DNA from 3 places in the Neorhizobium petrolearium genome. Region 3 is predicted to be linked to each of the others. Evidence: riboswitches for the same ligand, from Rfam matches in the RefSeq annotation. Region 3 holds a riboswitch; each other region holds the start of a gene.

Region 1 (10,058 bases), 1.3 Mb from region 3:
TCGCGATGGGTGGCTATGCCAACCTGGAAAACGTGCACAAGTGGATGCTGGGCTTCGTGAAGGATAGCCCGCAGGGCGAGCGCTATCGCAAGCTTGCCGACCGCATCAGCGAGACCATGGATTTCATGAAGGCGATCGGTATCACCTCCGAAAACCAGCCCAGCCTGCGCGAGACCGACTTCTTCACCAGTCATGAAGCGCTGCTGCTCGGTTACGAAGAGGCCTTCACCCGCATCGACTCCACCTCGGGCGACTGGTACGCGACCTCCGGCCACATGCTGTGGATCGGCGACCGTACCCGCCAGCTCGACCACGCGCATGTGGAATATTTCCGCGGAATCAAGAATCCGATCGGTTTGAAATGCGGCCCGTCGCTGCAGGCCGACAATCTGATCGAGCTGATCGATGCCTTGAACCCGGCCAATGAGCCTGGCCGCCTGACGCTGATCTGCCGCTTCGGCCACGACAAGGTCGCCGACTCCCTGCCGAAGCTGATCCGCGCCGTCGAGCGCGAGGGCAAGAAGGTCGTCTGGTCCTGCGACCCGATGCATGGCAATACGATCACGCTCAACAGCTACAAGACGCGGCCCTTCGACCGTATTCTGTCGGAAGTGGAAAGCTTCTTCCAGATTCACCGCGCCGAAGGCACGCATCCCGGCGGCATCCATGTCGAGATGACCGGCAAGGACGTGACGGAGTGCACCGGCGGCGCCCGCGCGGTGACGGCCGGCGACCTGCAGGACCGCTACCACACCCATTGCGATCCGCGCCTCAATGCCGATCAGGCGCTGGAACTGGCCTTCCTGCTCGCCGAGCGGATGAAAAGCGGCCGCGACGAGAAGCGCATGGCCGTCAACGGCTGACATTTTTCATGTCGAGACAACGATAGGCCGGCAGCGATGCCGGCCTTTTCGTTATCTCATGGCTGCAGCTCACAATAAGGATAAGCGAAATCGATTTGACCTGCGCTGTCATGCCCGCGACATTGCATTCGGGCATATTCGAATGGAGGCTCCCGTGGAGCAGACGAACAGCGGCCGGTGTCTATGCGGTTCCATCCGGTTTGAGACGACGGGGCCCCTGCGGACGGCGACGGCCTGCCATTGCTCGCAATGCCGCAGGCAGACCGGGCTCTTCTATGTCGCAACCGCCGTGCGGCCTCAGAACCTTCGCATTCAAGGGGAGGAGACGCTCTCCTGGTACCGCGCGAGCGACATGGCCCGGCGCGGTTTCTGCTCCACATGCGGATCCGCGCTTTTCTGGCAGGCCGACGGGGTGGATCAGATTTCGATCATGGCCGGTGCATTCGATCAGCCGAGCGGGCTTGTCATGGGTGAACACATCTATTGCGCCGATAAGGGGGATTTTTACGACATTCCCGAGGATGGCGTACCCCATCATCCCGGCGGTAGGCCCACATCTGCTTGAAACGTCATAAAAATTTTCCCTGGAGCACGTTGCCGCCATCTTCGGCCGGCGCTAAATCCTGACCATGACCCAGGACATCAGCCAGACCCTCCGCATCGCCATAGCCCAGCTCAATCCGACCGTCGGCGATGTCGTCGGCAATCTGGCGCTCGCCCGTGAAGCACGTCGGGACGCCGCCCGCAACGGGGCCGACCTTGTTCTCTTCACCGAACTCTTTATTGCCGGTTATCCTCCGGAGGACCTCGTGGTGAAGCCGGCCTTTCTGAAAACCTGCCTGGATGCCGTCGAACAGCTTGCGGCCGATACGGCCGACGGCGGGCCGGGCGTCGTCATCGGCTTTCCACGCCAGGGCAGGGAGGGCCGGCACAATTCGATCGCCGTGCTCGATGGCGGCAAGGTGATAGCAATCCGCGACAAGGTAGATTTGCCGAACTACGGCGAGTTCGATGAAAAGCGTGTCTTCATTGCCGGCGAAATGCCGGGGCCGGTGAATTTCCGCGGCGTCAGGCTCGGCGTTCCGATCTGCGAGGATATCTGGGGTGAGCTCGGCGTCTGCGAGACTCTGTCGGAAAGCGGCGCGGAGATCCTGCTCGTGCCGAACGGCTCGCCCTATTATCGCGGCAAGATGGATATCCGCCATCAGGTGGTGCTGAAACAGGTCATCGAGACCGGCCTGCCGATGATCTATGCTGCGCAAGTCGGCGGCCAGGACGAACTGGTCTTCGACGGCGCGAGTTTTGCCTTCAATGCGGACAAGACACTTGCCTTCCAGATGGACCAATTCCAACCGGCGGTGACGGTGACGGAATGGAACAGGGTCCACGATACCTGGCGCTGCACCGATGGGCCGATGGCGCGCATCCCGGAAAAGGAGGAAGCGGATTACCGCGCCTGCCTGCTCGGCTTCCGCGATTATGTCAACAAGAACGGCTTCAAATCCGTGATCCTCGGCCTGTCCGGCGGCATCGACTCGGCATTGTGCGCGGCCATCGCCGTCGATGCACTGGGTGCGGAGCGGGTGCGCAGCGTGATGCTGCCTTACCGCTACACCTCCGAGGAGTCGCTGAAGGATGCCGCCGATTGCGCCCGTGCGCTCGGCTGCCGCTACGATATTGTGCCGATCGCCGAGCCCGTCGAGGGTTTTTCGTCGGCGCTCTCGGAGCTTTTCGATGGCACGGACGAGGGCGTTACCGAAGAGAACCTGCAGAGCCGGGCGCGCGGCACCATTCTCATGGCGATCTCCAACAAGTTCGGTTCGATGGTGGTGACGACCGGCAACAAGTCGGAAATGTCGGTGGGTTACGCGACGCTCTACGGCGACATGAACGGCGGCTTCAATCCGATCAAGGATCTCTACAAGATGCAGGTTTATGCGCTTGCTGCCTGGCGCAACCAGCACCTGCCGCCGGATGCGCTTGGACCGTCGGGCGCAGTGATCCCGAAGAATATCCTCTCCAAGGCGCCGTCGGCGGAACTCAGGCCTGATCAGACGGACCAGGATTCGTTGCCGTCTTATCCCGTCCTCGACGACATTCTCGAATGCCTGGTGGAGATGGAAATGGGCACGGAGGAGATCGTCTCGCGCGGCCACGACATCACGACCGTCCACCGCATCGAGCATCTGCTTTATCTGGCCGAATACAAGCGGCGGCAATCGGCGCCAGGCGTCAAGATCACCAGGAAGAATTTCGGCCGCGATCGGCGTTATCCGATCACCAACCGGTTCCGGGACCGATAGGTGACCGATCATTTGACCGGGTGAGACGGGAAGATCGGGCGGCTCCACTTGAAACGCTGATCATGGCTTGGCATAACGCCTCCGTCAGGTGCCTGCCTTGCGCAGGAGAATCGGGAATCCGGTGGGAAACCGGAACGTGCCCAACGCTGTGAGGCGGACGCTTGGCCGCAATTCGAAAGCCACTGGAATTTCCGGGAAGGCGGCGGCAGGGGCGGATGAAGCCAAGTCAGAAGACCGGCCTGGCAAGATAGATCGAACCGCGCGGACGGCGGCGAGGTTTCTTGATGCTCCTGCGCGTTCGCGCAGGCGGCGTCAGCATTGTTGGGGATAGACGATGCAGCCCGATCCTTTTGCGCATGCCTTGATATCTGCAGGCGAATTTCCGGAATGCGACCGCGCTGCGGTCTATCGCGTGATCGAAACCCGCCGCGACGTGCGCGACCAGTTTCTGCCGGACCCGCTTCCGGACGACCTCGTGATGCGGCTGCTCGGCGCCGCACATTCGGCGCCCTCGGTGGGGTTCATGCAGCCATGGAATTTCATCCTCGTGCGGGATCCCGAGATACGCCAGGCGGCATGGAGTGCCTTTTCGCGAGCCAATGACGAGGCGGCGGAAATGTTTCCGGAGGAGCGCCGCGACATATACCGCAGCCTGAAGCTCGAAGGCATCCGAAAGGCGCCGCTCTCGATCTGCGTGACCTGCGATCCGGATCGCGCCGGGCCGGTCGTCATCGGCCGTACCCATGATCCGCGCATGGATGTCTATTCGACCGTCTGCGCCGTGCAGAACCTGTGGCTTGCCGCCCGCGCCGAAGGGGTCGGCGTCGGCTGGGTGAGCATCTTTCATGAGGAGGATCTGCGCGCCCTGCTCGGCATTCCCGAGCGGATCAGGATCGTCGCCTGGCTGTGCGTCGGCTACGTCGATCAGCTTTATCGGGAGCCGGAATTGGCGGTGAAGGGCTGGCGCGAGCGGCTACCGCTCGAAGACCTGGTTTTCACCGATCGATGGGGCGAGTGCTGACAACTACTGCTGCGGCTGCGGCCCGCTGGATTTCGGATGGGCGAGGTCGATGTCTTCCTCAGGCAGGAATGTCGGGCCGACCATACGTACCTTTTTGTTCGGATCGTAGGGACGTTCCGGCCCCGGCAGGTTCGGCTGGGCGGCAGCCGCCTGCGGCTGTTTGACACGCAGATCGATGATGCCGGAGTAGGGCTCCTCCTTCGGCAACTCGATACCCTGCAGCTTCATTCTCTCCTTGCGGTCCTCTTCCACATCGGAAGGAATGCAGTTGTTGGAGCGGATTGCAGCCAGGATCGCGCCGCGCTCGCCGGAGGAGCGAACCAGTTGCCGGGCATTGTCTCTTTCCGCAACAAGCGCGTCGCGGCTTTGCTCCATGGCATCGAGCGTCTGCCGCATCTGATCGCAGACTTCGTCCTTCGGGCCGCCGAGGACAACGACACTGCCCGTGCCGCAGCCCGCCCGGCGCATCTCGATCCTGAGCCCGCGGATTTCGCTGTTCTGGTCGCTGAGTTCCCGCGCATAGCGCCGTATCTCGGCCGTGTTGCCGATGATCTGCGGTGCGTTGTTGAGCTGCCGGTAAAGGGCTGCACAGGTCGCGATATCCCGCGCGGAGGCCGCGGCGGGAACAAGCAGCAGCGGGGCGATCATCAGGCCGCAAAGGCGCATGAGGTATTGTCCGGCTCTCTCCAATCACATGATTGCATCATGGAGCAGGCCGGTTGACAATATCATAAAATCCGCTGCCCAAAGATTATTACTTAATTATCATGTGGTTATATTTAAAATTTAAAGTTGAATCTCCAGATCGGGTTGCGATGCTTCCACCACCGCAAGCGCAGCCATGTTCACGACGCCGCGCGAGGTGACCGAGGGCGACAGGATATGCACCGGCATGGCGGCGCCGAGCAGGACCGGGCCGACATGCAGCGCGTCGGTCATGTTCCGCACGACGCCGAGCGAGATGTTCGCGGCATCGAGGTTCGGGAAGATCAGCAGGTTGGCGTCACCAGTCAGTGAACTGTTCGGCATAGCACGCTTGCGCACCGTTTCGGAAAGCGCCGAACCGGCCTGCATTTCGCCGTCCACTTCCAGGCCAGGAGCCTGTTCGCGCACCAGCTTCAGGGCACTGCGCATCTTCTGGGCGCTTTCGGAATCCCGTGAGCCGAAGTTCGAATGGCAGATCAGCGCTGCCTTCGGGAGGATGCCGAAGCGGCGGACTTCCTCGGCCGCCAGGATGGTGATCTCGGCGATCTCCTGCGCCGACGGATTGTAGTTGACGAACGTATCGGCGAGGAAGAGCGCGCCGCGCTGAGAGATCACGAGGCTGAGCCCCGAGAAGGCGCAGACGCCCGGACGCCGGCCGATGATCTGGTCGACGTCCTTCAGGTGCCGGTCATAACCGCCCTCGACGCCGCAGATCAGCGCATCGGCTTCGCCGCGTTTCACCGACAATAAACCGATCACCGTATTGTTGGTGCGCACGATGGTGCGGGCGCTTTCCGGGTTGATGCCCTTGCGGCCGACCAGGGCGAAATAATCGTCAACATAATCGCGGTAGCGCGGATCGTCTTCCGGATTGACCACGGCGAAATCGACATTCGGGCGGATGCGGATGCCGAAACGCTTGAGCCGGGCTTCGATCACCGACGGGCGGCCGATCAGGATCGGCGTTGCCGTCTTTTCCTCCAAGAGCACCTGGGCTGCCCGCAGCACGCGTTCGTCCTCGCCTTCGGCAAAGATGACTCGCTTCCTTTCGGCCGTCTTGGCGGCGTTGAAGATCGGCTTCATCACGAAGCCGGAGCGCCAGACGAAACGGTTCAGCTGGTCGAGATAGGCATCGAAATCTTGGATCGGCCTCGACGCGACGCCGCTTTCAGCGGCAGCTCTGGCGACGGCCGGCGCGATGCGCAGGATGAGGCGTGGATCGAAGGGCGAGGGGATCAGGTAATCCGGACCGAAGACCGGCGTATCGCCGGAATAGGCGCGTGCGGCAACGTCGGAGACTTCTTCGCGCGCGAGGGCTGCGATCGCCTTGACCGCCGCCATCTTCATGTCCTCGTTGATCGTCCGGGCGCCGCAATCGAGCGCCCCACGGAAGATATAGGGGAAGCACAGCACGTTGTTGACCTGGTTCGGGAAATCCGAGCGGCCGGTGCAGATCATCGCGTCCGGGCGCGCTGCGCGCGCAAGCTCAGGCATGATTTCCGGAGTCGGATTGGCAAGCGCCATGATCAGCGGCTTCGGTGCCATGCGGGCGAGCAGTTCCGGTTTGAGCACACCCGCGGCGGAAAGCCCGAGGAAGACATCGGCATCGTCGATGCTGTCGGCAAGTACGCGCTTGTCACTCTTCTGCGCGTAGATCGCCTTCCATTCGTCCATCAGCTCGGTGCGGCCTTCATAGACGAGGCCCTCGATATCGTGGACCCAGATATTCTCCCTCCTTGCACCGAGCGAGACGAGGAGATGCAGACAGGCGAGAGCCGCGGCACCGGCGCCCGACGTGACGATTTTCACGTCGGCGATATTCTTGCCGGCAAGCTCCAGTCCGTTGAGGATCGCGGCGGCGACGATGATCGCGGTGCCGTGCTGGTCGTCATGGAAGACTGGAATGTTCATTTTTTCGCGAAGCCGACGCTCCACCTCGAAACATTCCGGCGCCTTGATGTCTTCGAGGTTGATACCGCCGAAGGTCGGCTCCAGCGCCGAGACGGTCGAGACCATGGCATCGATACTCGCCGCATCGATTTCGATGTCGAAGACGTCGATGCCCGCGAATTTCTTGAAGAGAACGGCTTTCCCTTCCATCACCGGCTTCGAGGCGAGCGGTCCGATATTGCCGAGGCCGAGTACGGCAGTACCATTGGAGATGACGGCGACAAGATTGGCGCGGGCGGTGTAATCCGCCGCCATATCGGGATTGTCGCGGATCGCAAGGCAGGGTGCCGCCACCCCGGGCGAATAGGCGAGCGCCAGGTCGCGCTGGTTGCCGAGCGGCTTGGTCGCCTGGATTTCCAGTTTGCCGGGGCGGGGATAGCGGTGGAAGAACAGCGCCTGTTCATCGAGATCGCCGCTGGCTGGCGTGGCGGTCGATTTCGGTTTTTCTTGCGCGTTCATGGTTCCTCCTGGCTTGTCTTGTTCTGTCTCTGCTGGATCGAAAGGAGAGAGTCCTCCTTACATCAATCGACCCGACGGAACAGCAGCTAATTTGCGGTCGTGGCGGAAATCGGAAGGAGAGCGGGAATGACGCTCGGCTGCCCTCAGGAGCGGCTTTTCCATGTTTTGTCATCATCCTGAAACACGAGTCTGGTTTTGGAAATCACGAGAGGCGGCAGCGAAAGGACGACTTCGTGACCGGTCAAGTGGATACAAGGCATTTCAGAACGCTTTTCATTTCGGACGTGCATCTGGGTTCCAAGGCCGCCCGAACCGATTTTCTCCTGGATTTCCTGCGTTATCATGAAGCTGATACGCTGTTTCTGGTCGGCGATATCGTTGACGGCTGGCGCCTGAAGCGCAACTGGTACTGGCCGCAAGGCTGCAATGACGTCGTGCAGAAGCTCCTGCGCAAAGCGCGAAAGGGCGCCCGCATCGTCTATATTCCCGGCAATCACGATGAGTTCCTGCGTTCGTTTCCGGGAATGCATTTCGGCGGCATCGAAGTGGCCGAACGCGCGATCTACGAAATGGCGGACGGCAAGAAATACCTGATCCTGCACGGTGACGAATTCGACGTGGTCGTACGCAATGCCCGTCTGCTCGCCTATCTCGGCGATTGGGCCTATGACGCGGCGATCGCCATCAACGTCGTGCTTGCCGCCGTCCGCCGCCGCCTCGGCATGCCCTATTGGTCCTTCTCCGCCTGGGCGAAGCTGCAGGTCAAGCATGCGGTCAACTTCATCGGCGAGTTCCAGCGTGTCGTGGCCGAGGAAGCCCGCCGCAACAATGTCGACGGCGTCATCTGCGGCCATATCCATCACGCGGTGATGGAAGATATCGAGGGCATCCATTACGTCAACACCGGCGACTGGGTGGAAAGCTGCACGGCGATTGCCGAGAACCACGACGGCACGCTCGAAATGATCTCGTGGCAGAAGATCGGCAACACGGCCGAGATCAAGGCTCTGCCGAAGCCGCAGTCGGTCGAGGATATGCAGGCCGCTTGAGAAGCGGCCGTGGATGGCGGATCGTATCAGATGGCTATTTCTGGCCATAGGCAGGGTCGGGGCGCTTGTGTTAGGTAAGCTGGAAATTTCAGCAACCTGCCCGTGAAGTCGTGATTCCTCCCCATACGGCGCCTCCAGCGCCCCGGTTATTCCAACTGCGCTGTGCCCTTGCCTACGGAGCGCCGCTCGGGGTCAATGGCATTATCTTGCCCTACCTGCCCGTCTGGCTCGACGCACTGGCTTTCACGGAATTCGAAATCGGCATCATATTGGCGATGCAGCTTCTCCTGCGCGTGCTTGCAGCGCCGGTATCGGGCTTTTTCGCAGACCGCCTGAGCGAGCGGACTTTGATTCTTGCATGGTCCGGCGCGCTGTCGTTGTTGACGGCCCTGGCCATGTTCTTTGTTCGTGACTTCTGGTCGGTCCTTCTGGTCATCGGGATTCAGGCGGCTGTGTTTGCGCCTTACCCGCCGATCGTCGAATCGATCGCAGTGACCGGAGTGCGCCGCTGGGGGTTCCAATACGGATCGATGCGCGTCTGGGGTTCCATTGGTTTCGTGGCCGCGACCCTTTTCGTCGGCGAGTTGCGCGGCGTCTGGGGCGTTCAGGCCATCCCTTCGGCCATGGTGATCGGTTTCCTGCTGACGGTCGCCGTCGCCTTCGCAGCACCCAGGCTCGGGCGGGCGGCGACGCGGCCCGGAACAGACAAGGCGCTGCAGCCGAGTTCACTTGGACGGTTCGATCTGCATGTATTGATGATCGGTGCGTCGGTGGCTCAGGCCAGCCATGGAATGTTCTATACGTTCGGCACCATCCATTGGCAGCAGATCGGGCTATCGAGCGGTTCGATCGGCGTGCTGTGGAGTGCGGCGGTTCTTTCCGAGATATTGGTCTTGTTTGCGGCCGGGCGGATTGCGAGACGCCTTTCACCCTGGTCGCTGATGCGAATCGGCTGCGCGGTTGCCGTTGTCCGCTGGACGCTGTTCCCGTTGCCGCTGGGCTTTTGGGGTTATATGGCGCTGCAGGTCGCGCACGCCTTCACCTTCGCTTTCGTGCATATCGGGCTGCAGCACAGGCTGGTGGAAACCGTGCGCGAAGATCAGGAGACCTCGATGCAGGGCGCCTATGTCTTCTATAACGGCGTCTTTCTGGCACTTTCGACGTTACTCTCCGGTATGCTCTACCGGCAGTTCGGATTGACGAGCTATGTTGCGATGTCGGTCCTGGCGCTTATCGGTCTTGCGATCATCGCGCTCGCGGCGAAGCTTCAGCCCCAGAGGCTGGCTTCCGGCGGATACACGAGCGAGCTCTCGTAGCGCAATCCGCCCTGCCGGTCGCGGGCCAAGAGCAGCGGACCGTCGAGATCGGCATAATCGGCATCCTGGGCGAGCAGGACGGCCGGTGCCATGGCAAGCGAGGATCCGACCATGCAGCCGATCATCACGGCAAATCCGAGACGCTGTGCTTCCTCCTTCATGGCAAGTGCCTCAGTCAGACCACCGGTCTTGTCGAGCTTGATGTTGACCGCGTCATAGCGGTCGCGAAGACTTGCCAAATCCTTGGTCGCATGCACGCTTTCGTCGGCGCAGACAGAGACCAGATGACGGATGCCGGTGAGTGCGGCGTCCCTCCCGGCCGGCAGCGGCTGCTCGATCAGCGACACATTGGTTTCGGCGGCAATCGCCATATGGTGGGTAAGATTGTCCTC
Region 2 (10,058 bases), 1.3 Mb from region 3:
GCCGCAGGTTCGAGATCTGCGATCGCTTGTTCAACGAAGTTTATCGCCTCGACATCCTTCAACCCGCTGACGAAGATCGGGATCGGCGCGAAACCGCGTTCAAGCAGCGCTTCGAACAGCGCATCGATCGGTGCGGTGTCGTTCGCGAACAATATGGAGCGGTAGAAGAGGACCGGCAGTCGCAGGGCGTCTGGCGAGAAATCCGCGAGCAGATCGTCCACTCCGACGATTCCGCTGCCTGGCCTGTAATAGCCCATCTTCGACATCGGTGCGGCTTGCGGCAGGACCTCCTGCTCGTCATTCGCCAGCGCGGCCAAACGCTTTGCAAGCAGACGCATATTGCCCGGTCCGCCCTCGCGGAAACAGGCAAGAAAGCCGGCAAGCACCTCTTCGGAAACGGTCGAGGCAGCAGCGAGTCTTTCATCGCGGATACTGCATTCGCCGGGCAGAAGCGCGAGCGCGGTCTTCTTGAACCGCGCCAGCCGCGAAATCTCTTCGACACCATATGACCAGCGATCATAGCCGCCAAGGATGCGCACGAGAATAACTTTGGCATGTGCCGCCGTCTTTTCGATCCAAAGATCGACAGACATGGGATGCCTGAGATCAGCGAGATTGGTCAATCGCAGGGTCGGCTGACCTTGGCCCCATGCGGCGGAAATGCCGTTCAGATCGCTGCCAGAAAAGGACAGCACCACCACATCGGCCGGCGACTGGTTCAGGTCAACCGGTTCGATCAGGTCGTCGAGCGACGACGATGTGGTGGCGAGTATGTGCATCCTTCTCTCTGAGTTTCTGTTTTCTCTCGGCAATTGCCAACGGAAAACCGCTTCACACTTTTCCTGCTATCACGCGGCCAGCATCCTTTCGATCGCGGCGCGGTCGATGCCCTTTTCGCCGATTACGACAAGGCGGCTTATCCGCGCCTCACCGGGCGCCCAGGCTCGGTCGAAATAGTGGTTTACGCGCGATCCTACCGCCTGAACCTGCAGGCGCATCGGTTTGTTCGCGACTTCCACGAAGCCTTTTATGCGCAGTACGTTCTCCGCCTCCGCCGTCGCGGAAATGCGGGCAGCCAATTCGTCAGCATCGGAAACAGCCGGGAGATCGACGACAAAGCTGTCGAAATCATCATGATCGTGGTCGAGTTCGTCGTCGTGATGGGTCTTGCGGTTTTCGATATCGTCCTCGACGGCGAGGCCAAGTCCGATCAGCACGGCCGGATCGATCGCGCCATTGGCAGCCGAGACGATCTTCACGGCACGCGGCAGATGGGCGGCGACGCGGTCCCGGGCGGTAGCAAGGCCCGCAGCATCGAGGAGATCACTCTTGGTCAGCACGATCATGTCGGCGCAGGCGACCTGATCCTCGAACACTTCCTCGACCGGATCGTCGTGGTCGATGGAGCCGTCCGCCTGGCGCTGCGCCTCCAGCGCTTCATGGTCATCGGCAACGCGGCCTTCGGCCAGTGCCACACCATCCACAACGGCGACAACGCCGTCCACCGTGACACGTGCCTTGACGGCCGGCCACTGAAAAGCCTGAACGAGCGGCTTCGGCAGCGCAAGGCCGGAGGTTTCGATCAGGATGTGGTCGACGCGCGGTTCGCGTGAAAGAATCTGATCGATCGCCGGTACGAAGTCATCCGCCACGGTGCAGCAGATGCAGCCGTTGGCAAGCTCGATGACGTTGTCTTCCGGGCAGCTCTCGATGCCGCAGCCCTTCAGTATCTCGCCGTCGATGCCGACATCGCCAAATTCGTTGACGATGATCGCCAGCCGCTTGCCGTCAAGCTTCGCGATCAGGTTGCGGATCAGCGTGGTCTTTCCGGCCCCCAGGAACCCGGTGACGACGGTGCAGGGAACGCGGTCGAAGCTGACGCTCATGATGGCATGTCCTCGTGATGATGAAAGGGTGGGATACGGGCCGTCAACCCCTTGCCGCGCAGACATGTCGGGCGGCCGCGTAGAGGAAGGAAACCGCGCTCGTCCTCGGCCAGCATCATCGCGCCGGTGACGATGTCCTCGACATTGTCGAGGGACAGATGGCCGAAGACATAGGACCAACCGTTGCGGTGATTGAAGGCGGCGCTGGGGCTTTTTTCGCAATTGGCAAGGCAGGTGACGGGCTTGACCGCGAGCGGCTTGCCGTCCGCTGCTTCACGTAGCGCTGCGATCAACGCGATGCCCGGCCGAACGTCGCCGTCGGACACATCACGGCAATTGGTACAGACGAAAATCGTCACATCTGCCGGATCATCTGGTCGGTGGTCACTCATCGGTCAGCCGCGTTCCCGCCGGGGTCGAAACAATCGGGGCGCGGAGCAGAGGGCTGAAACCGCCTGCGGTGATCGAGAACTTCCTCCGGAGCACCCCGCCCGGTGAAGCAAAAACATCAGATGGCAGGTCTCCTGGCTTGCGGGTCACCGCCATTTGCCTGCCTTCCCGGTTTCCCAGTGGCTTATAGGCAATGGCTCGCCGCTTACAGTTGCGGGGGCAGCCGCGGCATTGATCGCGAAAGGGATCTCACCGCATTCTCTCTTAGCCCTCCCCGTTGCCGGAAAGGGACCATCTCTTTTCAAGTAAGCCCGGTCGCATGCTTATGTCAATGCGTCGCAAAGGCGATTGCCGTGAGGCCGATTTCGTCTATAGTGAGCCAGCCTATGGTGCCCCGAAAGGGTATTTGAGGGAATGCGGTGCGACGGATCTGCTGTCAAACCCGCGGCTGCCCCCGCAACTGTAAGCGGAAAGTCTTCGTCCATGATGCCACTGGAGCAATCCGGGAAGGCGGGCGCAAGATGCCTGATCCGCGAGCCAGGAGACCTGCCAGAGGCGAGGAAAAACTTCAACGGCCCTCGGGTGGAGGGCGAAAGGACAAGGCAATGGCAACGAAAACCGCTTCGACGGCAGTCGGTATTTCCTCCTCGAAGATCATCCCGCTCAGCATGACGGCCCTGCTGGGGCTTTTCGTCGTCGGTTTCGTCGGCTTCTCGCATATGGAAGTCGTGCACAATGCCGCGCACGATTCGCGTCATTCCTTCGCTTTCCCCTGCCACTGAGGGGAGTTTCCCATGTCGTTGTTTCGTAACATCGTCTTCACGGCGGTGATCGCCGGGCTGTTGTCCGGACTGCTGCTCACCGTCATGCAGAGCTTTTCCACTGTCCCGCTGATCCTGCAAGCGGAGAGCTACGAGAATGCCGGCGGCGGAGAGGTCGGCCACAGCCACAGCCATGAGGCCGCTCCCGCCGGCAATGCCGCAACGCCTGCGGACCATCATCCCGACGAAGAAGCATGGATGCCGGCAGACGGTTTCGAGCGCTTCATTTATACGGCCGCCGCCGACATGCTGGCCGCGATCGGTTTCGGTCTTATTCTGATCGCGGTTTCAGAAGCCCAGGGCGGTCTCAAAGGCTGGCGCAGCGGACTGATGTTCGGTATTGCCGGCTTCCTGACCGTCAGCTTGGCTCCAGGGCTCGGCCTCCCCCCGGAACTTCCGGGCATGCCGGCTGCTGAGCTTGGTCCCCGTCAGGTCTGGTGGATTTCGACCGCAGTCTGCACTGCAGCGGGCCTTGGCCTCCTCGCCTATACGCGCTCAGCCGTATTCGCCGCGCTGGCGATCGTTCTGCTGATCGCGCCACATATCGTCGGCGCGCCGCTGCCGCCCGGGCATGAAACGGCTGTGCCGCTGGAACTCTACGCCCGCTTCGTGAATGCTGTCTACGCCACGAACCTGGTATTCTGGGCTGTACTCGGTGCGTTGGCCGGGATGATCCGCGAACGCTTCCGTGCAGGGGAAGAGATCACGGCGCGGTCTGATGGGGAGTTCGTATCGCGGTGAAGGAGATCGACGAGGCATCGGTCGAACGTCATCGCGCCAAGATGGTGAACCGCAAGGCAGTGCAGGACAAGGAAGTCGCCGGGAAGACCGTCGAAAAGGGGCTTCTCATCGTCCATACCGGTCCCGGCAAGGGAAAATCCACCGCCGCCTTCGGCCTGGCTTTGCGTATGCTCGGCAACAATCGCCGGGTCGGCGTCGTGCAGTTCATCAAGGGTGCCTGGTCGACAGGCGAGCAGCCGGCGCTGGCCGTTTTCGGCGATCGGGTCGTCTGGCACACGATGGGCGAAGGCTTCACCTGGGAAACTCAGGATCTGACGCGGGATATCGCGGCCGCCGAAAAGGCCTGGGCAAAGGCTCTCGACCTGATGGCGGACGAGACGATCGGACTCATCATTCTCGACGAACTCAACATCGCGCTTCGTTACGATTATCTCGATCTCGACAAGGTGGTCGCAGCACTTCAGGCGCGGCGGCCGGACCTTCACGTGGTCGTCACCGGTCGCAACGCCAAGCCGGCGCTGATCGAGGCGGCGGATATGGTCACAGAGATGACGCTGGTCAAGCATCACTTCAAGGCGGGCGTGAAGGCCCAGGCCGGCATCGAGTTTTAACGGTATGACCGCTCGCGCGCTGATGTTTCAGGGTACGGGTTCGGATGTGGGCAAGTCGCTGGTGGTGGCCGGGCTTGCCCGCGCCTTTACGCTGCGTGGGCTGAAAATCATGCCGTTCAAGCCGCAGAACATGTCGAACAACGCGGCAGTCACGGCGGATGGCGGCGAGATCGGACGGGCGCAGGCCTTGCAGGCGCGTGCGGCCGGGGTCCCGCTCAGCGTACATATGAATCCTGTGCTTCTGAAGCCTCAGAGCGACGTCGGCGCGCAGGTCGTGGTGCAGGGCAAGGTCGAAGGCAATGCCAAGGCCGCCGAATACCAGGGCCTCAAGCGGAAGCTGATGCCGCGGGTGCAGGAAAGTTTCGACCTTCTCCGCAACCAGGCCGATCTGGTGCTGGTGGAAGGCGCCGGCAGCGCTTCGGAAATCAATCTCCGCCGCAATGACATTGCCAATATGGGGTTTGCGCGGGCGGCGGATGTGCCCGTCGTGCTGATCGGCGATATCGACCGCGGCGGCGTGATTGCTAGCCTTGCCGGCACGAAACTTGTGCTCGATCCCGAAGATGCGGCGATGATCCGCGGGTTCATCGTCAACCGCTTTCGGGGCGATCCGGCCTTGTTTGCCGAAGGCATGCGGATGATTGAAGAACTGACCGGCTGGCGATCGATCGGGCTTTTGCCGCATTTCGCGGATGCAGCGTTTCTGCCGGCGGAGGATGCGCTCGGGCTCAACCAGTCCTTCGCTCGCAAGTCCGGCGCAAGAATCCGCATCGCAGTGCCGATCCTGCCGCATATCTCCAATTTCGACGATCTTGACCCGCTGGAAGCGGAGCCGGAGGTCGATCTCATCCGTGTCAGGCGCGGTGAGGCCATTCCGGGGGATTGCGACCTCGTGCTGCTGGTCGGCTCGAAAGCAACCGTCTCCGATCTGGCTGCACTTCGCGAGGCTGGTTTTGACGTGGATATCGCCGCTCACGTTCGTCGCGGCGGGCGCGTGCTCGGCCTTTGCGGCGGTTATCAGATGCTGGGCAAACGGATCTCCGATCCGGATGGCATCGAAGGATCACCCGCTTCGGTCGAAGGGCTGGGCCTGCTGGATGTCGAGACCATCCTGTCCGCCGATAAGCGGCTGGAAGCAGTTTCGGGCGAAAGCTTCGATGGAGTTCCCTTATCCGGCTATGAGATGCATATCGGCCGGACATCCGGGGCCGATTGCCGACGCCCGTTCTCGGTGATCGACGGTAACCCGGATGGTGCGATATCGGCGGATGGCCGGGTCTGGGGCACCTATCTTCATGGGCTTTTTTCGGATGACCGGCAGAGGTCGGCCTGGTTGACACGGCTTGGCGGCGCGGTGTCGGTCCTGGACTATCAGACCGGGGTGGACAATGTGCTCGACCGGCTGGCCGCCCATATGGAACGGCATCTCGATCTCGATGGATTGCTCACGCTTGCCAGATGATCCATGCCAGGAAGCCGAAAAGGCCGATAAAGAGCGCGTCCGCGACGCGGGCGAGCTTCAATGCGCGGCGGATATCGACTTGGGTGAGTTCCGAGCGCCCGCCTTCGCCCATAAAACGCGCCTCGATCATCTGTCCGCCATAGCTCCGCGGCCCCGCCAGCGCTATGCCGAGTGCGCCGGCCATCGCCGCTTCCGGCCAACCGGCATTCGGAGAGCGATGGTGGCGTGCGTCGCGGAAGATGGCCTTGATTGCATTCCGAGGCGAAGCCTTGTCGACGAAAAAGGCAGCCAGCACGAACAGAAAAGCGCTCAGCCGCGAGGCCGGCAGGTTAATGAGGTCGTCGAAACGTGCGGCCGCCCAGCCGAAGGCTTCGTGTCGCGGATTGCGGTGGCCGATCATGCTGTCGGCGGTATTGGCTGCCTTGTAGGCCGCGCCGCCCGCGAGGCCGCCGACGCCCATCCAGAAAGCCGGCGCCACCACGCCGTCGGAGAAATTCTCCGCCAGGCTTTCGATCGCCGCACGGCAGACGGCGGCCTCGTCGAGCTTTTCCGGATCGCGGCCGACGATCATCGAGACGGCCTTGCGCCCGGCGTCGAGCCCGCCATACTTCATCGCGTCGGCAACCGCTTCGACATGCTTTTCAAGGCTTTTCTGTGCCGGGAGGCTGGCGGCTATCAGAATCGGCAGGACCGCTCCCAGAGGGATCGTCAGAAGCCCGTATTCGATCACAAACGCCACGGCGATTGTCACGCCGAGCAGCGTCAACAGAGCAAGCACGCCCATGCGTTTGCGCGTATCGAAATCGTCGGCCTCGCGGTTCCAGCCGTTGTCGAGCCGGGATATCAGCCGGCCCATCCAGGTGACCGGGTGGCCGATCGTCCGGAAGAGCCAGTCCGGATAACCGAAGATGCGCTCTATGATCAGGGCGAAAAATGCGAGAAGGAACATGCCGGTGACTGCATCTGAGATTGGTGGTCCGATAGCGCATGGCGGCAATCTGTCCCGTGCACGGGCGCTGTTTCCGCACGCGCCTGAACCCTGGATCGATCTTTCCACCGGTATCAATCCTTATTCCTATCCGCATTCTCCCTTGCCCGACAATGCCTTTGCACGCCTGCCGGACCCCGCACTGGCAGAAAGGCTGAAGGCGATCGCAGCGGAAGCCTATGGCGCGCCCTCGGCTGCCCATGTGGCGGCGGGGCCGGGCACGCAGATCCTGTTGCCGATCCTTGCGAGCCTGCTTGGGCAAGGTAAGGCTACGATCCTTTCGCCGACCTATGCCGAACACGCCCGCGCAGCGCGGATGGCCGGTTTTGAGGTGACCGAAACGGACGATCTGGATCGGCTGGCTTCTGCAGATCTCGCCGTTATCGTCAATCCCAACAATCCGACCGGCCGAATCGTCCCGAAGAGTGATCTTCTGGCGCTTGCAGCCATCATGCGAGCAAAAGGCGGATTGCTGGTCGTCGATGAAGCCTTCGTTGACGTCTCGGAAGCGGCGAGCGCAGCGGATGCGGTCGATGCCGGCGGACTTATCGTGCTGCGGTCCTTCGGCAAGTTTTACGGCATGGCGGGCCTGAGGCTCGGATTTGCGATCTCTCGTCCGGATATCGCCCGAAGGATCGAGGACCAGCTCGGCCCTTGGGCCGTTTCCGGTCCGGCGTTGCATATCGCCAGCGAAGCGCTGGCCGACGGTTGGTGGCAGGCGATGATGCGACAACGATTGCGCGATGATGCCGCGAATCTTGATATCTTCCTGATCGGCGCTGGCATTCCAGTCTTCGGCGGTACATCGCTATTCCGCTTCGTTCGGGACGCGCGCGCGCTGGCGATTTTCCAGCATTTGGGGGAGCGCGGCATCGTCACCCGCCGCTTCGAAGAACGGCCGGCTGATCTCAGGATAGGGCTTCCCGACAAAAATGGCTGGCCAAGACTGGAAGACGCTCTGAAAACTATTTAGCCGGCGAATCGAATTTGTCGCGCCATGCGGCCCGTGCGTTCGGCACGGGTAAGGCGGTTGCCTCATAGACGCCGCGGGCCACGGCTCGGGCCGTCACGATTGTCGTCAGGTGGCAGAGTTCGGCAAAGGCCGCCATGTCGTCCAGCGGTTTTGCCCCCGTCGCGGCGGAAAAGATCGTATCGCCATCGCCTGGCAGGTGCGCCGGCAGAACAGCGCGTGCCAATCCGTCATGCGCCATGATCGAAAGCCGATGCGCCTGCGCTTTCGTCAGGAAGGCATCGGTCACGACGACGCCGATCGTCGTGGCCTTCAGGTTGACGCCTTTAAGCCGCAGGGCCGAATGGCTTTCGGTGAACTTTTGCGGCAGGCCGAAGCCACCGAATTCCTCGTCCTGCTCAAATGGAGCTGCCCAGAAATGCGGGCCTTCGGCGACAGTCGCCGAACCCATGGCGTTAACCGCGAGCAGGGCTGCGATCGTGTGGCCGGCTGTCGTCCTTGCGCTCGCCGAACCGAGCCCACCTTTGAATGTCGCAGTCGTGGCGCCGGTGCCTGCTCCTACAGTTCCGAGCGCAAAAGCGCCTTTCGCAGTGGCCTTGAAGGCATCGTAGCCCATCTCCCGATAGGGCGAGTGAAGTCCCCAGTCCTTGTTGCCGCCGTTCAGGAGATCCATCAGGATTGCCTGCGGTACGATCGGTACACGGACGTTGCCGACTTGGAAGCCACGGCCGATTTCACGAAGCCCCGCCTGCACTCCGCCCGCGGCGTCCAGTCCGAAGGCCGAACCGCCGGACAGCACGAAGGCGTCGACCGCCTGCACGGTCATCGACGGGTCGAGCAGTGCAGTATCCCGGCCGCCCGGCGCGCCACCGAGCACCGAGCCGGAAGCGACCGCCGGTTCATCGAAGACGATCGCCGTCACGCCCGAACCCAGTGCGGGATCGGTGGCATGGCCGACGGCGACGCCTTCGATGTCGGTCAAGAGGTTCAGCGGCCCGATCATAGGCTTCATTCGATGTCGAACTTGACGCCCTGCGCCAGCGGCAGGGTGCGGCCATAGTTCAGCGTGTTGGTGGCGCGGCGCATATAGGCCTTCCACGCATCGGAGCCGGATTCGCGGCCGCCGCCGGTTTCTTTTTCACCACCGAAGGCACCGCCGATCTCGGCGCCCGAAGGACCGATATTGACGTTGGCGATGCCGCAATCCGAACCGCGTGCGGAGACGAAGGTCTCGGCCTCACGCATGTCATTGGTGAAGATCGAGGAGGAGAGGCCCTGCGGCACATCGTTATGCAGGTCCAGTGCCTCTTCGAAACTCGAATATTTCATCACATAGAGAATCGGCGCGAAAGTCTCGTCCTTGACCGGACCCGTCTGGGCCGGCATTTCGACAATCGCGGGGCGGACATAATAGGCGTCGGCCGCCTCGTTCCCAAGCACGCGCTCGCCTCCGGTCACCTTGCCGCCTTCGGATTTCGCTGCTTCTAGGGCTTTCTGCATCTTCTCGTAGGCCGCCTTGTCGATCAGCGGGCCGACAAGTGTGCCGTTCTCCAGCGGGCTGCCGATCGTAACGGACTGATAGGCCTTCGTCAGGCGAGGCACCAGCGCGTCGTAGACGCTTTCATGCACGAAGAGACGGCGCAGCGTCGTGCAGCGCTGGCCGGCCGTGCCCATGGCAGCGAAAGCGACGCCGCGGAGCGTGAGGTCGAGATCGGCCGTCGGGGCGACGATAGCGGCATTGTTGCCGCCGAGTTCGAGGATCGAGCGGGCGAAACGCTGTGCCAGCCGCAGGCCGACCGTGCGGCCCATAGCGGTCGAGCCGGTGGCGGAGACGAGCGGCACTTTCTTGTGGTCGACGAGAATCTCGCCGATCTCGCGGCCGCCGATCAGAAGGGTCGAAAGGTTCTTCGGCGCGGTGTAGCCTTCGGCGACATAGCGGGTCAGCGCCCTGTCGAAGATCGCCTGGGTGGCGAGCGCCGTCAACGGTGTCTTCTCCGACGGTTTCCAGATGGTGGAGTTGCCGCAGACGATGGCGAGCGCCGCGTTCCAGGACCAGACGGCGACGGGGAAGTTAAAGGCGGAAATGATGCCGATCGCGCCCAGCGGATGCCAGGTTTCCATCATGCGGTGGTCGGCGCGTTCGGTGGCGATGGTGAGGCCGTAGAGCTGGCGGGAGAGGCCGACCGCGA
Region 3 (10,058 bases):
TCGATACCTATGATCAGACGATCGCCTCGCAGTCGGACAAGATCGAGGAAGACACACGATACTTCCAGGTGATGCTCGGGACGACCGGCAACATCGACAATGTCGATGAATTCCTGAGGAACGACCGGCTGCGCGAATATATGTTCACTGCCTATGGCATTGATGGGAAATACTACAATTACACCGCCATCCGCGGCGTGCTGACCAGCGATCCGGATGATCCGGGCAGTTACTACAATACCGCTTACGGCAGCCGGCTGGACCAATACGATGCCGCAGTGGCCGAGGACGCCGAACTGGAGGAACGGGAAGGGATTCTCGAACTTCAGGACTCGATTGCGTTGGGGGAGCAGCTGAAGGCCGATCTTGAGGCCCAGATCGCCGCCAAGCAGGATGAATTGGACAATGGTGGCGATCCCGATGTTCTGCAGCCTGAGATCGACGCTTTGCAGACGCAACTGACCGAGACGGAGGCGCTGATCGCAAAGGATCAGGCCAGTTTCGAAGAGCAGCAACCCCGTCTTGAAGAGTTGAATGCCAAGCTGGTTCCCGTCGAGCAGTCGGCCCAGCGGCGCGCCGAACTGGCGAAGATCATCAGCGGTACAAAGTCTGATGCCGCCTACCTGAAAGTGATGAAATCCCTCGCCGAGGATTTCCAGTTCAATGCGGACGGTACCGTCCCGGCCGACGGCGCCGTAACAGCGGAAAAGCTGCAGGAAATCGTGGGCGGCTATTTCAACAAGCAGACGCAGGTGACGCATGCCGAAGCGATGCTCAATCAGGAACTCTTCGAGCAGAAGATCGCGACGGCGACGAACGTCACCGATCTGATAGACGATCCGCGTATCCTGCAGTACATAAAATCGGCCTTCGACTTGAACGAGAGCTATATCGTAAAATCGACGATCGACCAGATTCTGACCAGCGATCTCGACGATCCCGACAGCTACGCCAATGTCTACGGCAAGGACCGGCCGCAATATCTGGAACTGGCGAAAGCCTTCAATTTCAATACGGACGGCACGGTTGCGGCCGGTGAAGCCCAGACCGCCCAGCAGACCAGCAAGACCCGCAGCAACTATTTCAGCCGCTGGGATGACAAGCAGGAAGAGGATCTTGCAAAGACGATCAAGTTCTACAAACTGGACCTCGCGGCCATCGAAACACTTGACGATTTCCTGAGCAGCGACGCGCAGACCAGTTATGAGTTCGCCCTGGAGGCAGTCGGCCTCGACCCCTCTTCCGTCTCGAAATTGACGATCAAATACGCATTGAAGAGCGACCTCTCCGATCCGGACAGCTATATCTATCAGCTGAAGGACGAGCGCTTCATCACGCTCGCGAAGCTGTTCAATTTCGGCAAGGATGGCGATGTGACCGCGCCGGTGCTTGCCCAGTCCAATGCGGCGATCACCAATGTCGCCAGGGACTATATCCTGCGCAAGACCCGCTTCCTTGAGGGCGATGAGCTGGAAGCTGCCAAGAAGAAGGCCGAGGAAGAAACGAAATACTATACCGAAACCATGCAGCGCATCGACAGCCGCGATGAATTGCTGGCGGACCGCAAGCTGCTCGATATCCTCCTGACCTCGAAAGGGATAGACCCCTCGACGGTGACGGACGACTTCCTGAAACAGGCCTTCAATTCCGATCTGAGCGACCCGGCGAGTTTCGTCAATACGCAAACGGACAAGAGATTTGCCCAGATCGTCGGCACCTTCAACTTCGATGCCAAGGGTGACATCGACCGCAGCGCTGCCGGCAAGGCCCAGAACGGCGGCGAGATCGCTGCGACCGAGAGCAACTATATACGGCAGCTGCTTGAAACCCAGGAAGGCGAGGAAAACGCGGGTGTCCGCCTGGCACTCTATTTCCAGCGCATGGCCGACACCATCACCGATCCCTATGTCATCCTCGGCGATGAGGCGCTGATGGAGTTCTTCCGTATCACGTTCAGCCTGCCGGAGGAAATCGGCAATATGGACGTCGATCAGCAGGCGAAACTGGTCGAGAAGAATCTCGATCTCGAGGATTTGTCCGACCCGGAAAAGCTCGACAAGCTGATCAGGCGGTTCACCGTCATGTACGACATCGAGAGCAATGCCACGACGACCGCGTCGGCGGCCGATATTCTCAGCGGCAGTTCAGCCGGCATCAGTGCCGATACGCTCTGGGCACTGTCTCAGATCAGGATGGGCTAAGGCGAGTGTTGGGCTGGTCGGGTTTCAGGTTTCGTCGCTCTTGTCGGACGATTCGAAATTCAGATCCGTATTGGCCGCCAACCAGTCGAGATCGGCGCGCATCGCGTCGCGGCTTGCCTCTTCCATGCGCCGGTAACGGGAGAGCAGTTCCCGGCCGAATTCGGTGAGACCGGCCCCACCACCGCTTTTTCCTCCGTGGCGGGTGGAAATCGACGGTTCCCGGAACATCCGGTTGATTTCGTCGCCGAGCAGCCAGGCACGCCGGTAGGACATGCCGATTGCCGCGCCGGCGGCCCGGATCGAACCGTGCTCGGCGATGAGTTCGAGGAGTTGCGCCTTGCCCGGGCCGAGTCGCACGCCATTGTCGAGGTCGATGCGGATCGTCGTCTTCGGCGCCCGGCTCATGGAACGAGCACCTTGCCGGGATTCATGATACCGGCCGGATCGAAAGCCCTCTTGATGCGCCGCATCAGGTCCATTTCGATCGGCGATCGGATATGGGCGAGTTCGTCGCGCTTCAGCTGGCCGATCCCGTGTTCGGCGGAGATGGAGCCGCCAGCAGCGAGCACGATACCATGCACGATCTCGTTGACTTCCCGCCAGCGGGCGATGAAGGCGGCCTTGTCGGCCTTCATGTCCGCACTGACCGGTTGGGAGATGTTGTAGTGGATGTTGCCGTCACCGAGATGGCCGAAGGCGCAGATGCGGGCGCCGGGAACGGCTGCCACCACCGCTTTGTCCGCCTCCGCCATGAAGGACGGGATTTTCGAGACCGGCACGGAAACGTCGTGCTTGATCGAGCCGCCCTCCGGCTTCTGGGCGTCCGACATGCTTTCCCGCATGTGCCAGAGTGCCCTCTGCTGGGCGACTGAGGAGGCAATCACCGCGTCGCGTATGAGACCTGCCTCGAATCCCTGTTCGAGCAGCGACTGAACCATGGTCTGCGCCGTCTCGGCGGAATCGGAAGTGGAGATGTCGATCAGGGCGTACCAGGGATGCGGATCCGAAAGAGGGTCACGCACGCCTTCGATATGGCGGGTGGTAAACTCGATGCCGATGCGCGGCATCAGTTCGAAGCCGGTCAGCGCCGTGCCGCAGAGGTTCGAGGCCCGTTCGAAGAGTTTGAGAGCATCCTCGGGCGAGTTGAGGCCGGCGAGCGCCACCTGATGGCCGACAGGCTGCGGAAAAAGCTTCAGCACCGCGCCGGTGATGATGCCGAGAGTTCCCTCAGCACCAATGAACATGTCACGCAGGTCGTAACCGGTATTGTCCTTCTTGAGCCGTCGCAGGCCGTCCCAGATCTCCCCCGTCGGGAGCACCACCTCGAGGCCGAGGCAGAGCTGGCGCATGTTGCCGTAGGCGAGCACGGACGTACCACCGGCATTGGTGGAAAGGTTGCCGCCGATGCGGCAGGAACCTTCGGAGCCGAGCGACAAGGGGAACAGCCGGTTGACCGCTTCTGCCGCCTTCTGCACATCGGCAAGAATTGCGCCGCCATCGGCAACAAGCACATTGGCGACCGGATCCACATCGCGGATGCGGTTCATGCGTTCAAGCGAGACGATCAGGTCATTGCCGCCGGTGCGCGGGGTCTGGCCGCCGACAAGGCCGGTATTGCCGGTCTGCGGCACGATCGGCGTGCCGGTTTCGCTTGCAAGCTTGAGAATTGCCGAAACCTCCTGCGTGGAGCCCGGCTTGAGCAGCATTGGCGAGGAGCCTTGGTAAAGTCCGCGGCCCTCGATGAGATGCGGCGCGAGGTCTTGCTGGTCGCGCAGCACATGGTTTTCGCCGACGATCGCCGCAAAGCGGTCAAGAAGCTCTGGTTTGGGTCCCGAAATGTCCATCGGCGTCTCCTCTTATTTCCGCGGCGCTGCGGCGCGGGCCAGCCGGTCGTTGATCGCCTCGCCGAGACCGTGACCCGGAATGTGTGTGACGGCGATACGGGTGGCACCGGTCGCATCGGCGCGCTTAAGGTAATCGAACAGATTTGCGGCCGCCTCGGCAAGATCGCCGGAGGGACTGAGGTCGAAAATTGCAGCGGCCTGTTCGATTCCCTTCACCGGAACCGCGCCGAGGCGGATCAACACCTCGCCCGGCTCGACATGATCGGCGTTGAGCCGCACGCTCGCACCCGGCGCATAGTGGGAGGCAAGCATGCCGGGCGCCTCGATGATCGCTGCGGGACCTTCAGGCCGGATGACGGTCAGCCCCGTTGCCGTTTCTATTTCCTCTCCGGCAACCCCGCCGGGCCGCAGCAGCCGGAGTGCGCCACTTTCGACGCGAAGGATGGTCGATTCAACGCCGACCGGTGCTGCGCCGCCGTCAATGACGAGCTTCAATTTGTCGCCCAGGTCGTCCGCCACATGCCGGGCGCTCGTCGGACTTACTCCGCCGGACGTGTTGGCGCTGGGGGCGGCGAGCGGTTTGCCATAGGCGCGGATGAGGTCGGCGGCAAAACCCTTCGGCAGGCGGATGCCGACCGTGTCGAGCCCGGCCGTCGCCAGCGAGTGGATGCCGCTTTCGGGCCTCAAAGGCAGGATCAGCGTCAGCGGTCCGGGCCAGAAGGTCTCGGCAAGCTTTTTCGAGACGGGGTCGAAGACCGCATAGCGCTCGGCCATGGCGAGGTCGGACATGTGGCAGATCAGCGGGTTGAAGCGCGGCCGACCCTTGGTCTCGTAGATTCGGGTGATGGCGGCGGGATTGGTGGCGTCTGCCGCAAGTCCGTAAACCGTCTCAGTCGGGATCGCGACAGGAAAACCGTCTGCCAGGACGGCACAGGCGCGCTCGAGCGCCTTTTCGCGATCCGTGGTGATGTCTATGATTTCGGCTGTCATGTTCGCCGTCAATAACGCGGACTCGTCCGCCGTCAAAGCTTTTTGATGATTTCGCGAAGCGCGTCGCCTGAAGCACCGAGCATCAGCACGTTCTTGATCGCTTCCATCGGATCGTGGGTCCTGAACAGGAGCCCGTTCCTGCGGATCGAGCGGTTGATCCGGAAAGGCTGGCCGGGCTCGCTTTCGATCGCGACCGCGAAATACATACGCGCATTCATATGGCTGATGCGCTCGAAGAATTTCTCTTCCTCCTCACCGATCTCAGAGAAGAAATTGGCGATGTAGAAAGACCAGCGCACCGGCACGCGAGACGCGAGGAGAGTCCGGGCGGCCGTCACGTGGCAATAGCCGAGATGCGGACGGTCATCGAGCGTGCGATGGAAGATGACCTTAGGGAACTGGATTGAGCGGTGGAAGGCGTTGATCCGCTCGTGGCTTTTTTCGCCTGCGGCCTCCAATCGCTTGCCTGTGCGTTCCGCGACCTCGGTGTAACTGAGATAACGGCGTTCCTCCGGTGCCCAGATTGGCTTGTAGCGTGTGATGCGCCCGGTCCGCAGAAATTCCGAATGCACGGTCGTTTTTGTCGCCGCCGGAACAGGAGGAGCCGGCGGAGGAGCTTCGAAGTAGCGGATCTTTGCCTTTGCCTGCACGATGGCGCCGCTCCCATTGAGGCCGGGATTTTAGGATTCAACTCTTAATGACGAGTTTCCCTTTCGCGAGGCTTGAGAAAGGCCGTCGTCAATGCGGTTGCCGATGTCGCAATGTCATCTATGCGGCAAGTTTGGAGGATGGTTATATCCGCCTCAAGCTCAAGGTGCCGCCCCGCTAGGGAGGGGCGGAGAATTGGGAAGCCGGTCGAAGCCCGGCGCTGCCCCCGCAACGGTGGTGGAGCTCGAAGGCCTGGCGGAAGCCACTGGGAAAGAGCCGCAAAGGCTGCCCGGGAAGGCGCCAGGCCAGTCCCGCAAGGGACAGCTCCTGAGCCCGGAAACCAGCCTGAAGTGAACGAGATTTTGACCGATCGCGGCGGGCGTTCGGACAAGGAGACTGGCAGGCTGAGGCCAGCTGGTTTTTCCATGTCCTTTCCGCAGGCCGCTTGAAGGTAGCATTGACGAGGAAGGCAAGATGGAAATTCGCAGTCAGGTCCTGCGGCAATTGAAGAACCGCCGTGAAGGCTTCAGCCTCGAACAGGCCTTCTATACCGACCCGGACTATTACAAGCTCGACCTCGAAATGATCTGGTACCGTGACTGGCTGTTTGTCGGCCACGATTGCGAACTGCCGAAGGCCGGAAGCTATTTCACGCTGCAGATCGGAGATTATCCGGTCGTCATCGTGCGCGGTCGCGACGGCCGGATCCGGGCGCTCCACAATACCTGCCGCCATCGCGGCAGCCGGGTCTGCACCAAGGAGAGCGGTTCGGCAGTCCGCCTCGTCTGTCCTTACCACCAGTGGACCTACGAGCTCGACGGCTCGCTGATGGCCGCCCGCCAGATGGGCCAGGATTTCGACAAGAGCCAGTTCGGCTTGAAGAAGGTCCATTGCGAAAGCGTTGCTGGCTATATCTTCATCTGCCTCGCCAACGAGGCGCCGGACTTCGCACCCGTCCGCGCGGCCATCGAGCCCTACATGGCGCCGCATCGCCTTTCGGAAGCCAAGGTCGCCCATCAGTCGACGATCATCGAAAAGGGCAACTGGAAACTCGTCTGGGAAAACAACCGCGAGTGCTATCATTGTGTCGGCAATCACCCGGAGCTCTGCCGCACGTTCCCGGAAGCGCCGACCGTCAGCGGTGTGGCCGGCGCCATTGACGATCCCGTCATCACCGAACACTGGCGGCGCTGCGAGGCGGCCAATCTGCCGAGCGAGTTCCGGATATCTCCGGATGGCCAGTTCCGCGTCGCCCGCATGCCGTTGATCGAAGGCGCTGAAAGCTACACCATGTCGGGGAGGAAGGCCGTCGTCCGCCAGCTTTCAGACGGCGTGACGATCGACGGCATCGGCACCATGTTGCTTTTCCACTATCCGACCACCTGGGACCATATGCTGGGCGACCACGCGATCTCCTTCCGCGTCACGCCGCTCGGCCCGGAGGAAACGGCGGTGACCACCAAATGGCTGGTCCACAAGGATGCGGTCGAGGGCGTCGATTACGATATCGAAGAGTTGACGCATGTGTGGAACATGACCAACGACCAGGATCGCCAGATCGTCGAGGAGAACGCCTTCGGCATCCGCTCGCCGGCCTATGAGCCAGGCCCCTATTCGGCGGTCCATGAGGGTGGTGTCATGCAGTTCGTCGAATGGTATTCGAACTTCATGGTCAACCGCCTGCAGGGGGATGAGCAGGCGAAGCTTTCGATCGTGGCGTGACATTCCTGCCGGCGACGCAGATCGCTCGTTCGTGATCGGCCCGGGGCCGGGTTCCCGAGGAACCAAGCTTCCGCATCCGCGTTGTTCCCAGGTGAAATTAACCACAGGGAAACATCAGGATGAATGCCATTCGTTTGCGTTTGACCACGGTTGCGGCAGCCTTTGCCGTAGCGCTCACGAGCCTTACGCCCGCTCGGTCTTTCCAGACGCAGCCGATCCCCGGCATTTCAAACTCGACCACCATAACGCAGGTCCAATATCGAGATCGTCGCGATTGGCATCGTGACCGCGACCGTTATGGCTGGTACAACGGCCATCGCGGTTATCGTGACCGCCGGCCGGGTTATCGCTATCACAACGGCTTCTGGTTCCCGCTGGCAGCCTTTGCCACGGGGGCGATCATCGGCGGGGCGATTGCAAACGATCGCGCCGGTTATTCCAGCCGGCATGTCGCCTGGTGCGAGAGCCGCTATCGCACCTATCGTGCGTACGACAATACCTACGTGCCGCGCGTTGGCGTGCGCGCACAATGCATTTCGCCATATCGGTGAAGCTTTCCGGGGCTGGATATGGAACCCGGTTCGGGCACGCGGCCCGGGCCGGGTTTTCTGTCGGAAGCGTTAATCGCGCATTCAGGATGAATTCCCTAGGGTCGCTGTGAAGTTCAGCCGTCTGATATAAGAGACGCTGCTTGGCGCAGAGAATTGAAAGAAAAGATAACAACAGGGTATGGAGACTTGATATGACGCTGTTCAGGAAGATCGCCGCCGCTGGTATTTCCGTCGCCGTTCTGGCTGGCTCCCTGATGCCGGCTCAGGCTATGCCGCTTCCCGCGGCTCCGGCCGCGGTTGCGGAAAGGTCGGATGTGACCCAGGTACAATACCGGGATCGCCATGATCGGTGGGAGCGCCGGCACTGGCGCCGCGACGCGTATAGGAATGGCTACCGAGACGGTTATTACAATGGCTATCGTGGTTATCGCGACCGCCGGCCACACCATCGTTACTACAACGGCTATTGGTTCCCGTTGGCGGCGTTTGGCGCCGGCGCAATCATCGGCGGTGCCATTGCCTCGCAGCCGCGCTACGTGGCTCCGGCGCCGTCCTATAGCGGTGGCCTCAATCCGCGTCACTATGAATGGTGTTCCGCCCGCTATCGTTCTTACGATTCCTATTCCAACACGTTCCAGCCCTATAACGGCCCGCGTCAGCCCTGCTATTCGCCTTATTACTGAGGCCTATCATCAGGCGTAGCTTTGAAGGCCCGTCCGGCACAAGCCGGGCGGGCTTTTCATTTGATCGGGTCAGAGAATACCGGTGCGCCTCAGCAGCCACCAGGCAGCAAGCACCGACACGCCTATCAGGCTGAGGGCGTAGCCGGTGCCGTTCGTGCCTTCTGCGAAAGGAAGGGACGAGGTGTTCATCCCGAAGAAGCCGGTGACCAGCGTTGGCGGCAGCAGGAATGCCGTCATCAGCGACAGAATGTAGAGGTGCCGGTTCGTCTCGGAGGAGAGCTTCGAGTCAATTTCCTCATGCAGCAGCCGGGCACGTTCCTGCAGTGCGTAAACATCGTGATCCACCGCCTCCAGCCGGCCGACCAGCCGTGAGGCCACGTCGTCGAAACCGGGCGGCATCTCGTCGTCGTCGGCCGCCGCGGCGCGCCGCATCAGCGTCAGCACGGTTCTGAGGTGCCGGTGCAGCCGAACCACGGTGCGCCGCACGGGGGCGAGCCGGCGGCGCTCGTCGCGCGGCGTATTGTCGTAGACGAAATCTTCGATGAGGTTCAGTTCTTCGGTGAGCTCCATCACCAGGCTGATCAGCGTGCGCTGGAATTCGGCGACCAGGGTTTCGAACACGTCGATCGGACGTCTGTAGCGGGAGGCATTCTTTTCGATCGCCGCTCGCATCCGATCGACGGACCGGAGCGGCTGCAGGCGCGTCGTGATGATCACCCTGTCGGAGACGAAGAAGTGCAGCCAGCCGATATCGCGGGTCTCGCTGTCGAATTCCCGCTGGAAATCGACCAGCGTGCCGTAGACGAGCTGCTCGTCAAGCGTGATCGCCGCATGCGTGTCATGAGTGGTAAGTGCCGTGAAGGCCGGCGGCGTCAGGCCCGGAAAGTTCTCGAGGAATGCATTGACTCGCGTGTCGGCGAGATTGAGATGCAGCCAGAGAAAGCCTTCGCTGACATCGAGGTCGCTGCGCGCCACATCGATCGGCAGGCGGGTGCAGGGGGCTGAGCCAGGACGAAAGTGATAGGCCCAGACAAGGCCCGGGATGGCAGGAGCAACGAGCGACATGGGTGATGAATCCGGCGGCATGAGGCATCTCCTTAAGCCCCTTGTGTAACGCTGGTTTCAACAAGATTCTCTAAAGGGTCATCGGGCCCTTGAAAGACGTGCAGCCTTGTGTTACATGTAACGGATTGTCGGAGTATTGTGATATGCCTTCTTCGGTAAGTGAGCGCGTCAGGAAGCGTCGCGAAAGTCTTCGGGCGGCCGGTTTGCGGCCACTGCAAATTTGGGTGCCTGATACGCGACGTCCAGGTTTTGCAGAAGAGTGCCGCCGCCAATCGAGAGTGGTCGCAGCAGCGGACGCTGCAGATCCCGATCTGCTGAATTTTCTGGATGAGGCTCTGGCAGATCTCGGTGAAC

Evidence for each region. Region 3 has a riboswitch for cobalamin ahead of QEO92_RS02555 (aromatic ring-hydroxylating oxygenase subunit alpha). Riboswitches for the same ligand answer to the same signal wherever they lie in the genome.
Region 1: another riboswitch for cobalamin. It lies ahead of bluB (5,6-dimethylbenzimidazole synthase); the one in region 3 lies ahead of QEO92_RS02555 (aromatic ring-hydroxylating oxygenase subunit alpha).
Region 2: another riboswitch for cobalamin. It lies ahead of QEO92_RS23120 (DUF1636 family protein); the one in region 3 lies ahead of QEO92_RS02555 (aromatic ring-hydroxylating oxygenase subunit alpha).

Annotation. Positions count from the first base shown of each region.
Region 1 is NZ_CP123000.1:1,796,609-1,806,666, forward strand. It holds gene QEO92_RS09250 (class II 3-deoxy-7-phosphoheptulonate synthase) at 1-863, shown strand, start outside; gene QEO92_RS09255 (GFA family protein) at 1,018-1,428, shown strand; gene QEO92_RS09260 (NAD+ synthase) at 1,493-3,166, shown strand; cobalamin riboswitch at 3,236-3,423, shown strand; gene bluB (5,6-dimethylbenzimidazole synthase) at 3,501-4,187, shown strand; gene QEO92_RS09270 (hypothetical protein) at 4,191-4,853, opposite strand; gene QEO92_RS09275 (NADP-dependent malic enzyme) at 4,974-7,301, opposite strand; gene QEO92_RS09280 (UDP-2,3-diacylglucosamine diphosphatase) at 7,535-8,350, shown strand; gene QEO92_RS09285 (MFS transporter) at 8,557-9,666, shown strand; gene dgcA (N-acetyl-D-Glu racemase DgcA) at 9,618-10,058, opposite strand, start outside.
Region 2 is NZ_CP123000.1:4,767,870-4,777,927, reverse strand. It holds gene cobN (cobaltochelatase subunit CobN) at 1-779, opposite strand, end outside; gene cobW (cobalamin biosynthesis protein CobW) at 849-1,886, opposite strand; gene QEO92_RS23120 (DUF1636 family protein) at 1,883-2,278, opposite strand; cobalamin riboswitch at 2,384-2,587, opposite strand; cobalamin riboswitch at 2,647-2,844, shown strand; gene QEO92_RS23115 (CbtB domain-containing protein) at 2,882-3,058, shown strand; gene QEO92_RS23110 (CbtA family protein) at 3,071-3,838, shown strand; gene cobO (cob(I)yrinic acid a,c-diamide adenosyltransferase) at 3,880-4,449, shown strand; gene QEO92_RS23100 (cobyric acid synthase) at 4,454-5,911, shown strand; gene cbiB (adenosylcobinamide-phosphate synthase CbiB) at 5,895-6,860, opposite strand; gene cobD (threonine-phosphate decarboxylase CobD) at 6,859-7,872, shown strand; gene QEO92_RS23085 (P1 family peptidase) at 7,865-8,872, opposite strand; gene amaB (L-piperidine-6-carboxylate dehydrogenase) at 8,878-10,058, opposite strand, start outside.
Region 3 is NZ_CP123000.1:495,005-505,062, forward strand. It holds gene QEO92_RS02530 (DUF1217 domain-containing protein) at 1-2,201, shown strand, start outside; gene QEO92_RS02535 (winged helix-turn-helix domain-containing protein) at 2,226-2,606, opposite strand; gene QEO92_RS02540 (FAD-binding oxidoreductase) at 2,603-4,045, opposite strand; gene QEO92_RS02545 (L-threonylcarbamoyladenylate synthase) at 4,058-5,035, opposite strand; gene QEO92_RS02550 (DUF6656 family protein) at 5,068-5,685, opposite strand; cobalamin riboswitch at 5,831-6,046, shown strand; gene QEO92_RS02555 (aromatic ring-hydroxylating oxygenase subunit alpha) at 6,158-7,405, shown strand; gene QEO92_RS02560 (BA14K family protein) at 7,525-7,956, shown strand; gene QEO92_RS02565 (BA14K family protein) at 8,148-8,639, shown strand; gene QEO92_RS02570 (transporter) at 8,709-9,704, opposite strand; gene QEO92_RS02575 (antitoxin MazE family protein) at 9,848-10,058, shown strand, end outside.